DNA from 2 places in the Alteromonas sp. 4NH20-0104 genome. Region 2 is predicted to be linked to the other one. Evidence: riboswitches for the same ligand, from Rfam matches in the RefSeq annotation. Region 2 holds a riboswitch; the other holds the start of a gene.
The links. A riboswitch is a leader RNA that binds a small molecule or an ion and turns the genes downstream of it on or off. The one in region 2 is predicted to bind cyclic di-GMP.
Positions count from the first base shown of each region.

Region 1 (5,103 bases), on a different contig from region 2:
CCCCCATACCCCGGGACGTATTTTCAGGAAATAGCGTTTTTCCCAGCAGCAGCGTATCGTCGTGGCACAGACTGAACAGGTGCTTTACTACGTTTTTACAATACTGAGCGGTGCCACTGACTACCAGCAACTGTCGGTGAGCAAGCTGAGTATGCTGATGGGAAGCACGCCATTCAGATAGCGCGGCTAACGTCTTGTCGGTGGGCATGAAAACATGAGTGATTAAATAAAAACGCTATTGTACCTGTTTGACGCCGGCTGACCAATGGCGCCACAACCACTAGCGCCGGATTACCACTTTGCGAGAACGTCTTTGGCCTCAGTTAACTGCTGCTCTGTAAGGGCAGCGGCCAGCTGTTCATTGTGAATGTCTGTGTGGTTAAAGCATAAGCTGTTAAATGCCAGTTCATGACAGCAACGGATCCGCTGGTTAAGCTTAGCATCGGGCTCCTGACACAAACGCCATAACGTCTGATTCACTTTACTGGTGAACCCCCATCTGACCAGCAAAAGCGATGAAGCGCCATACAGGCAAAGGTTATGCTCGGCCGCCAGACCCGACTGGAATTCGTCAAACCCCGAGGCCTTTTGCCATTGTTCGAAAAACAGCGACGCATCGAGATGTTCGGTATGAAATATTAATAACAGTGCCAGCGGGCCAAACAGAATGAGTTGGGCGACCAGGGCTTTATCGTCGTTGCTGTATTCAGCTGCATATAAGCGCTCAAACAAGGCGTTACTTAACAGCATGGCATCTATCAATCGCTCGATATTCGGATGAACGCTTTGTACTGTCAGGTATTGCTGGGCGGCAAATAAAACGGCGAGATTTCTGACATTGTTAACGCCCAGGTTACGACCGATAGCCTGTTCAAGGGACTGCGGTACTGAACCGTATAAGGCTTTGCTGGCTTTGCCGATAATATGTGCCAGAAATACCGGATCCGGTTCTATTAATGTTACCAGCCGGCTAACTGTAAGCTGCTCATCCGTTAGATTTACAATATGACTGATGGTTTCCGGCAGCGGAGGGAGGTTTTCGGTCACTTCAATGAGTGCCTGGTTTCCGCGCTGAAAACGTAACCGACTGCCCACCTGGCGTAACTGACCGGGACTGATTCCGGTGAATTCTTTGAAACTGCGATCGAATGAGCGGCGGTCGGAAAAGCCGAGCCGTTCGGCCAGCACATCAACCTTTTCACCGCTTAGCAGGCCGTTTATGCTGCGTTCGTGAATATGCGATTTTAGCAGGGCGCTGAAAGACAGCTTCTCCTGTTTGAGTTTGCGTCGAAACACCGACTCAGACATGCCCAACAGTTCACCAACCGCTTCAGAGCGAATTCTGGCCGGGGTATCAAACTGTTTAAACGCATCGACTAAATCCTGTTTAAATCCGCCTTCACCGGCAGGTTGCAAGTTTTTAACCAGTACCAGTTGCAGTTTCGGGCTGTAAAAAAAAGACGGGGTGGATAACCACTGAGCATCGAAGGTAACCTGCAATGCAGGTTGCTGATCGCTGTAACGAGCCTGGCTGACTGACTCTAAAAACCACACCGGATGGTTGTGCACCAGTGCAATGTGATCGAAATCGAAATTTCGGCCGGCAAGGTGGCGGAACAACGCTAATAAGAACGCAATAACAAAAGGTTCCATTTCGGGCAGTATCCCGGCTTTAAGGGTCAGAGTTACCCGGGTGTCGGTTTTACTGATTTGGATCTGTTCAGAGGCTTCAAATAAAGGGGTGTCAAAGGTATGCAATGCATCCAGTGCGGCGTTTATATCGCGGGCCATCGACAAAAAACAATGGAAGGTGCCCATTTTGTTAAAATCGAGATAGCCCAGTAAAGATTGCCCAATCCGTTCTGGTGAATCGGTTTTACACAGAAGCGCGAGTTTGTCGCTTAGGGCTGAAACCGGGTATTCACCGCTTTCAATATCGCCGAGGGCAGAGAGTGCTGTAGCTTCTTCTTCTGTGGTCAGTGCTTTATCCCGGCGCAGTGATAATAACGCCCGCGTAACGGCTGACCAAAACGTTCCTGTGTAGGTAACAGACATAACAGTTATTGTATCCCTTTCAATTCTTTCACCATAATAACGACTTTTGCCCGGCTGTTAAGTCGGCTCGGACAAAATTGTCCTATAGTTCGATAAAATGTGTCCTATTTTGATTTTTCTGCTGCGTTACCATTAATCCCGAAGTTTGATGATGCACAAAGCCAAACTTGTTGTGAAGCAAGGACGGAAAGCCACGGGCCTTTGAGTTCCAAAGGTGGCCGGGTTACTCAGAGTCAGTACAGTTTTTACGTATTGATTAGTAGTTAAGGATTAAAACATGAAGTTGGCCAGAAAATTATGTTCAGTAATCGTCGCCTGCGGTATGGCAGCCTCTGCCAACGCTGGTGTTATCAATTACGATGTGGACTTTGATGCGGCAACCTTTGAAGGGATGAGCCGTCAGAACAACGTCGACAGTGATTATTTCGTACAAAACAATGGGGCGATTCGAATCTATTCAGATTCCTGGTTTGCTATTGATTTGGAAGATACGTTCGGCATTGATTCAGTTAATCTGGACGACTCGCTGACAAACTATACGCTGGATTTCAAATTCCGGTTGTTCCAGCGCAGAGGTGATGGTGGTCTAGACCGAGGTGAGCCAACGTCACTACCTGAAATCGGCGGTTTGTTCTTTGCTGATTTCTCCGGTGGTCAGACTGATGCGGTTTCCAGCCAGTCGTTTAATCTGATTGGTACACAGAACTGGGGTCTGGATGACTTTTCTTACACCAACGATCGCTGGCAGCGTTTCTCGATCGATCTGGATAACTACCTGAGTGGTAGCTTTACCCACATCGTGCTGGTTAACGACTGTGATAATGAGTGTGGCAACACGCAAGTACGTTTTAGAGATATGACGTTGTCTGAGGTTAGCGCGCCAACCGCTTTGTCGCTGGCAGTACTCGGACTCGGCATAACAGGCTGGCGTCGTCACCGCCGGTCTGTATAAAGCTCTTTATCCGGGAGCAATTAAGTAACGCCCACCACGTCACGGTGGGCGTTCTTATTTCTGCTGCTAAATACCTTGCTGCAACAATCAGTTAAACAGTTGCAAATCTTTTAAGTCTTGGTAGACTCCATCGCGCATTAACAATGCATTCGCCAAGGGGTGCCGGAAACGGCTGAGATCCACCGCGTGGGAACCCTTAAACCTGATCCGGATAATACCGGCGTAGGGATGGTTACAATCAAGCCTGATCACCTGCCGTTAAAAGCCGGATCTTTTGGACATCATTGCACAAGAGATCCAGTATGAGTTTACCTAAAGCATTATTTTCTTTATCTCTATTGAGTTTATCCGCCAGCGCCTTAGCCGCTGAGCAAAGTGACATCGAAAAAGTTACCGTATACGGTGATTTTCATCAGCGAGCGCTCGCTCAGCTGAGCGCCAGTGCCTCCATTATTGATAATGCACGTATTCAAAGCCGCCAGGCTGTGCACATTGAAGACTTACTGCGCATTGCGCCTAACGTCAATTTTTCCACCGGAGCCTCACGTGGCCGCTTCGTGCAAATTCGAGGCATTGGTGAGCGCAGTCAGTATGCCGAGCCAATCAATCCGTCCGTCAGTATTATGGTTGATGATTTTGACTTTACCGGACTTGGCGCTGCGGCATTGTTATTTGACACCCAGCAAGTTGAAATCTTCCGAGGCCCCCAGGCCACGGTATTCGGCACCGGTGCACTGGCTGGTGCCGTGTTAATTAAATCGACCCCGGCCGATGACCACAATGCTGATTATGTGCAGTTTACTGCCGCCACTAAGAGCAGCTATGGTGTGGAAGCCGGCAAGAGCGTTGCCGTGTCTGATAACCTGGCCATTCGCGGCGCGTTGGTGCACAACCAGAGCGACGGCTTTGTGCGCAATACCTTCCTGAACCGCGACGATACCAACAATATTGACGAAAGTGCTATTCGGTTAGCGGCGAGCTACGACTACAGCGATGAAGTATCGTTAACCGTTAATTATCGCTGGTACGATATCGACAATGGCTTTGATGCTTTTTCACTGGATAACACCCGGGAAACATTGTCTGACGAGCCCGGTTTCGACCGTCAGCAAACTCATGCTATCAGTGCCAATTTACTTACCAGACTGGAAGGCGGCGACCTGCACTTTATAGTCACTCACGCCAGCCATAATATTGGTTATGCGTATGACGAAGACTGGACCTATGATGGTTTTCATCCGTGGGGTTACACTTCTTTCGATGCTTATTACCGCGATGTAGAGACTAACACCGTGGAGTTACGCTTCGTCAGCGGCGATCAATGGCGTTTGTTTAACGACACGACCTCCTGGGTTGTCGGCACGCGGGTTAAGAATAATAAGGAAGATTTACTTCGTCAGTACACTTATGCCGATGGCGATTTTGTCAGTCAGTATCAGCCCATTACTCAGGCTGTTTACGGTCAGCTGGAAAGCCAGTTAACCAATGACTTATTGCTGACCTTTGCTTTACGTGCGGAAAATTACGATTTCTCTTATGGTGACAATGCCGGTCTTAATGGTGATCACGACTCGACCATGCTAGGCGGCAAGCTGGCACTGAGTTACCAGCTTGGCCAGCAGCTTGTTTATGCCAGTATCTCGCGAGGGTATAAAGGGGCGGGGATTAACCCCGACCAGAACGTGACTATCGACAACCGTTTTTATGACGAAGAGTACAACTGGAACTACGAAATTGGCATGAAAGGCCGGCTGACCGACCAGTTAACGTCCCGGGTAGCCGTGTTTGTAATGAAACGGCAAGACACGCAGGTCAGTGATTATGAACTGCAATACCGGGATGACGGCTCTGCAGAGTTTATTGATATTATCAGTAACGCCGATTTAGGTACTAACCAGGGCGTTGAGGTAGAGCTTAGCTACCAGGCAACTGACAACTGGAGCGTGAGTTTCTCGGGGGGATATCTGGATGCCTATTTTGAAGATTATACCCGCGCTGACGGGACCACTGTGACAGAACAGCAGCAGGCTCAGGCACCTGATTTCACCGCCAATTTACTCAGCCAACTGGATTTCAACGAGTCACTGCGCTGGAAT
Region 1 is NZ_BAAJLP010000022.1:31,071-36,173, forward strand. It holds gene AC27IB_RS15595 (GNAT family N-acetyltransferase) at 1-208, opposite strand, end outside; gene AC27IB_RS15600 (helix-turn-helix domain-containing protein) at 292-2,055, opposite strand; cyclic di-GMP riboswitch class I at 2,206-2,286, shown strand; gene AC27IB_RS15605 (hypothetical protein) at 2,333-3,007, shown strand; TPP riboswitch at 3,153-3,253, shown strand; gene AC27IB_RS15610 (TonB-dependent receptor) at 3,310-5,103, shown strand, end outside.
Region 1: it holds a riboswitch for cyclic di-GMP, as region 2 does, so the genes downstream of both, AC27IB_RS15605 (hypothetical protein) here and AC27IB_RS01670 (AAA family ATPase) in region 2, are expected to answer to the same signal.

Region 2 (5,103 bases):
CTGTGGTTAAACCGACTCCAGATTAAAAATACCAGTAAGGTCACCGCAAACAACGATGCATAAAGCATACGCACTTCCAGTTCCTGTTGTTCAGCTTTGGCGAGCTGAATGGCCTGGTTTTTATTGAGTAGTTCCAGTGACTGAGCCTGACGTTCCACATCAAGTTGTGATTGCAGGTATAGCAGTGCCAGCGAGCGGCGCTGCTCGAGGCTTTGCTTTTCCAGCTGTTGCTGGCGTTTAAGCGCACCTAAGGCAGACTGATAATCACCGGACTGCTCATGCATCTGCATTTTAACCGCCTCAAACCGCGCCTGAGTGAGTAATTCACCCCGTTCAATAGCTTGTTGAAGACCCTGTTCAAGATGGCGTTTTAATGCCTTTTGATCGTTGCCAAGATAAGCCTGAGCCAAGGTTAAATGCAAATCAGTAAGCAGGGTTGTACAATTATACGAGGTGGCTTGTTGTAGCTTTGACTCCAACAGAGTAATACCGGCTTCAGACTGGTTTTGGTATATCAGAATGTTGCCCAGACTGGTGTCAATTTTGGTGACATCGCACTGTGCTTCTAACTGGGTGAATTGTGCTCTGCTTTGTTCGAGGTGGCGACGGGCATTCGCATAATGGCCCATCTGGATATTGACCTGACCAAGATGATAATCCAGTTCTGCCTGCAGTGTTTTGATTTGCAGTGTGTCAATGAGAACCGCTGCTTCCTGCAAATACAGCATGGCTTCGTCATTTTGAGCAATTTCACTGTATACCCGGGCAATCTGCATCAATGTGGAGGCCGTGGCCTGGTTATTGTTCTCCTGACGTAACAATGGCAATGCGCGTTCCAACTGACTCAGTGCACTCTCAAACTGGCCCAGCTGTCGCAATGAAATACCCACTTCCAGCTGTTGCAGAGCGATACCATCATAACGGCCTTGCTGATGATAGATATCTTTGGCGAGATTAAAATAACCTAAAGCGGACTGATAAAGTCCCATCATTCGGTAAGTTCTGCCAATATCAGTGTACAAGCCGGCCATACCGAGGGGCTCTCTGGCCGCTTTAAAAAAGTCGAGCGAACTCTGGAACTGCCTCAGGGCCAGCGGATAATTATTTTTGATCAGTGAAATATGGCCGATGGCATGGGAGCCGTTTGCCGCAGCCCGCTCATCTTGTTCTGACTGGGATAATTCTAACTGTTTAAGTATCTGGCGTTCGGCTTCCTGAGTGTTGCCCTGGTTTACCAGCTTCTCAACGTTAAAGCCGCTGGCATAGAACGAGTGTTCATCCATCGAAACGTGACGCACTGAGTGCGCTAATCCGGGTACAGAACAGCACAGTAAAGTCACCAACAGGCCAACACGGTTTAACATCATTACTTTCTACACCGCCCTGTGACGTAAGACGCGCGACTCCATTACTGCGCTGTCATGTCGTATTTATACTAAAGTACACTCTTTTGTTATGTTGTTATTCTGAGGTTCGTTTAAAAAATAATCAATAGCGTGAGTGTGTTTTCTTACACTTAATCAAAATCGAGATTGGCGTGTCGCTTAATCCAAAGCCTGATCAATTTTGATTTGGCAATACCGCTTTGTGCTGATAACTGCTGCAGCTGTTCAATGCATTCCTGGGTCAGCGTAAACGTTGCTCTGCGCATTGGCTCATGGTGAGGTTCACTGATTTGCTTTTCTGCGGCGGCAGAAATGGGCACGACCACACCACTGGCATATTGCAGTGCGTCCTGGATAAACTCCTCCGCACTGACATTTTTACTGGCTGTACGCCTAACTGGCGGCGTAGAGCGAGAAAGGTTTATCAGACTCATTTTGTTCCCCTTTACCTCGGGCCAGTAACTCTTCAATGATGCTGCGTATTTCGACCGCAGCTTTACCATCGGCTTCACTTTCCAGCACCGAGCGGCCTGACTCTTCCGAGTCGTCATACATGTTGCGGCTAAAGGTCACGGAGTTTAAAACAGGGACTTCAAACGAACGACACACTTCCTTGGCTTCCAGGATCCGCGAAGCCAGCGAGGGCAAAGAGGGACACTGAGTAATAACAAAAGCGGCATTCATTCGTGGGTTGACCATTTTACACGTCGACAATATGTCTTCCATATGGGGAACGGTTTTCAGGTCGCGGCGTTTCGGACGTAGCGGAATTAAAATATGGTCGGCCACAGCCATTGAAGAGCGCAGCGCCAGATTGTCCTGGCCGCCACAATCGATAACCACATAATCGTAGCGAGCTTTCAAACTTAACAGTTCGTTGCGAATTTTACCGTAGAGTTGGATACAGGTAATTGACGGCAACTCCTCATTGCTGCTGCGCTCTTGTGCCCAGTCTGAAGTGGTGCGCTGGGGGTCGCAGTCCACCATCAGAACGCTGGCTTTTTTCTCACAGCGTAAATATACGGCGATGTTCTGGGCCAGACAGCTTTTTCCACTACCACCTTTTTCGCCACCAACTAATATCATCATTGTTCAATCCTCATTAAGTAATCGCAATTACGTAATAAAAAAGTGAACTGACTGTCAGCAATGCCGGCGTGCCGGGGGAAGCAATCCAACGTCACTGCACAGTGTTCGGTAACCCCGCTATCTTATCCTTAGACGTAGACCGGAGGCTTTGCGTCACACTCTTTCGAAGTGTTTTGCCTTTTTCATATACTACGGGAATGCTTGTAAGCACCCCTTAATTCCTGAACAAATCATAAAGTATGAGAGGAGCTGCATCCATTGTCCGCAGGCATTGAAATTTATATTCAGGGATTGAAGTCCATACCCTAAATGTGGAGTGTAATCTTTTATTGTGATTTCGTAGTGATTTTTTAATCGTTTATTTTGATTGTGGCGATAGGTATTTACCGCTGGTTCTCTGCACGGTTAGGGTTATACTTATTGAAACTGTTAAGGAGAATATAATGACACACCCCATTGATAAGCCTTCTTTTGAAGGAAAAAAAGTACCTGATGTGACCTTTGCCATTCGGGAAGGTGAGCAGTGGATCAATCGCACTACCGACGATATTTTCGGCGGTAAAACCGTGGTGGTATTTTCTCTGCCTGGCGCTTTTACGCCGACTTGTTCGTCGACTCACCTGCCACGTTATAACGAACTGGCCGACACATTTAAAGACCAAGGCGTAGATGAAATCGTGTGTATCTCAGTGAACGACACCTTTGTCATGAACGCCTGGGCAGCGGATCAGGAGTCGGACAATGTGTCTCTGGTGCCCGATGGTAATGGTGAATTTACCGACGGCATGGGCATGCTGGTGGATAAAGCGGATTTAGGCTTTGGCAAGCGCAGCTGGCGTTACTCTATGCTGGTGAAAGACGGTGTAGTGGAAAAAATGTTCATCGAACCGAACAAGCCCGGCGACCCGTTTGAGGTATCAGACGCTGATACCATGCTGTCCTACATTGCGCCTAATGCAGTGAAACTGGAGCCGGTTTCTATTATTACCAAACCGGGTTGCCCGTACTGCGCGAAAGCCAAAGCACTGCTACAGAACAAAGGTTTTAAATACGAAGAAATCGTTATGGGGCAAGGCGCTACGCTGACTACATTGAAAGCCATCAGCGGTCGCGACACAGTGCCACAGGTATTTATTGGTGGTAAGCACATTGGCGGCAGCGACGATCTGGAAGCCTATTTTGCTGAATAGGGCCGTATTAAGATGATAAAAAACTCGCCAATCGGCGAGTTTTTTTGTTTTCAGTAGGTGGTTATCTTTCGAGGTAGGGCTTTGCCCGTCTAGATATAAGCTAGGAAACAAGGATGTTCACAGATTGTTGTCGGAGTCGCCGACCGCGACCAAAGGGTGTTGTGCGACCCGGTGACCGTGAACCACTCTGGACTCCCCGCAGCCCTCATCAGTGAAAAGCGTCATCGTCCCTGGCAGAGCAAACCAGACCGTCAATGACGGCACATCCCTGTGCCGCATCGACTGAATCCTCATCCATGATGCTTCTTCTGGTTCGCCATGTATGCCAGTGACGATGACAACACTGAAGAAGGGCACAATTATTGTTCTTTCTTCGATGTAAACAAAGCCACCTTTATAGGGGCTTAACGCAAAGCCAACTTCGTTAGAAGATGGCTTCTTTACTCAAAAACTTAGTTACAGCTGCGGGGCGTCGAAGTCCTCAGGCTCATCGGTATAAATACACACATTCCAGTCTTCAGCCAGGCCGTCTTCGGCCTGACAATAAGTATTAAAGAAATCGCTGATTTCCTGACGCTGACAGTGAGCTTCAAAGCTGGCCATATCGGCCCATATTTCATTAAACGCAATGGGAAAACTGTTGCCTTCGGCGAATGGGCTTGTGATATGGCGGGTCACGATATACTGAATACAGCCATCTTCTCTTAGCGTGTTCGGCTCGAGGCTCTGGAGTACTTTAAACAGGGCTTTTTCTTTGCCGGGTTTGGGTAAAAACTGGGCGCTACAATACACTTTCTTTGACATGAGAAATCCTTAACAGGCGTGGACTTTGTTTTTTTACTAGTCTCAGTATGGCGATTCTGTTCCTGAAGTCAAAAGCTTACCTGCAATCTGTTTTTACTGGCCTTTTATCGTTATTCCCCTCGTTATCGTCAATGGTTTTTGCCATAGTAGAAAAAACACAACACTTCAGGGGCAAACACTTTGAAACCTTCTTTTCTGACAACACTTACCTGCGCTACCAGTCTGATGTTCTCGCTAACAACCACGGCGGCGCTATCTGGCAATGAGCAGCAGATGGCCGACTATATTGATGGCCGTAAAGAGGCGGCGATTAGCCTGCTGGAAAAAAGTGTCAACATCAACAGCGGCACCATGAACTTTTCCGGAGTCAGAAAGGTGGCAGACCAATTGATGCCGGAATTTGAGGCGCTGGGCTTTGACGTGTGGTTTGAGGATGGAGCGGCTTTCAACCGGGCGGGCCATCTGATTGCCAGAATTGAAGGGGGCAAGGGCCCCAAAATGCTGCTGATTGGCCATCTTGATACGGTTTTTGAACCCTCCAGTTCATTTCAAACCTTTAGTCGGGTAGACGACAGGCATATTAAAGGGCCGGGCGTTGCCGATATGAAAGGCGGTAATATTATTATGCTGGAAGC
Region 2 is NZ_BAAJLP010000002.1:15,723-20,825, forward strand. It holds gene AC27IB_RS01660 (tetratricopeptide repeat-containing diguanylate cyclase) at 1-1,367, opposite strand, end outside; gene AC27IB_RS01665 (replication protein RepA) at 1,517-1,819, opposite strand; gene AC27IB_RS01670 (AAA family ATPase) at 1,779-2,474, opposite strand; cyclic di-GMP riboswitch class I at 2,579-2,662, opposite strand; gene AC27IB_RS01675 (glutathione peroxidase) at 2,918-3,664, shown strand; gene AC27IB_RS01680 (putative quinol monooxygenase) at 4,121-4,468, opposite strand; gene AC27IB_RS01685 (M20/M25/M40 family metallo-hydrolase) at 4,649-5,103, shown strand, end outside.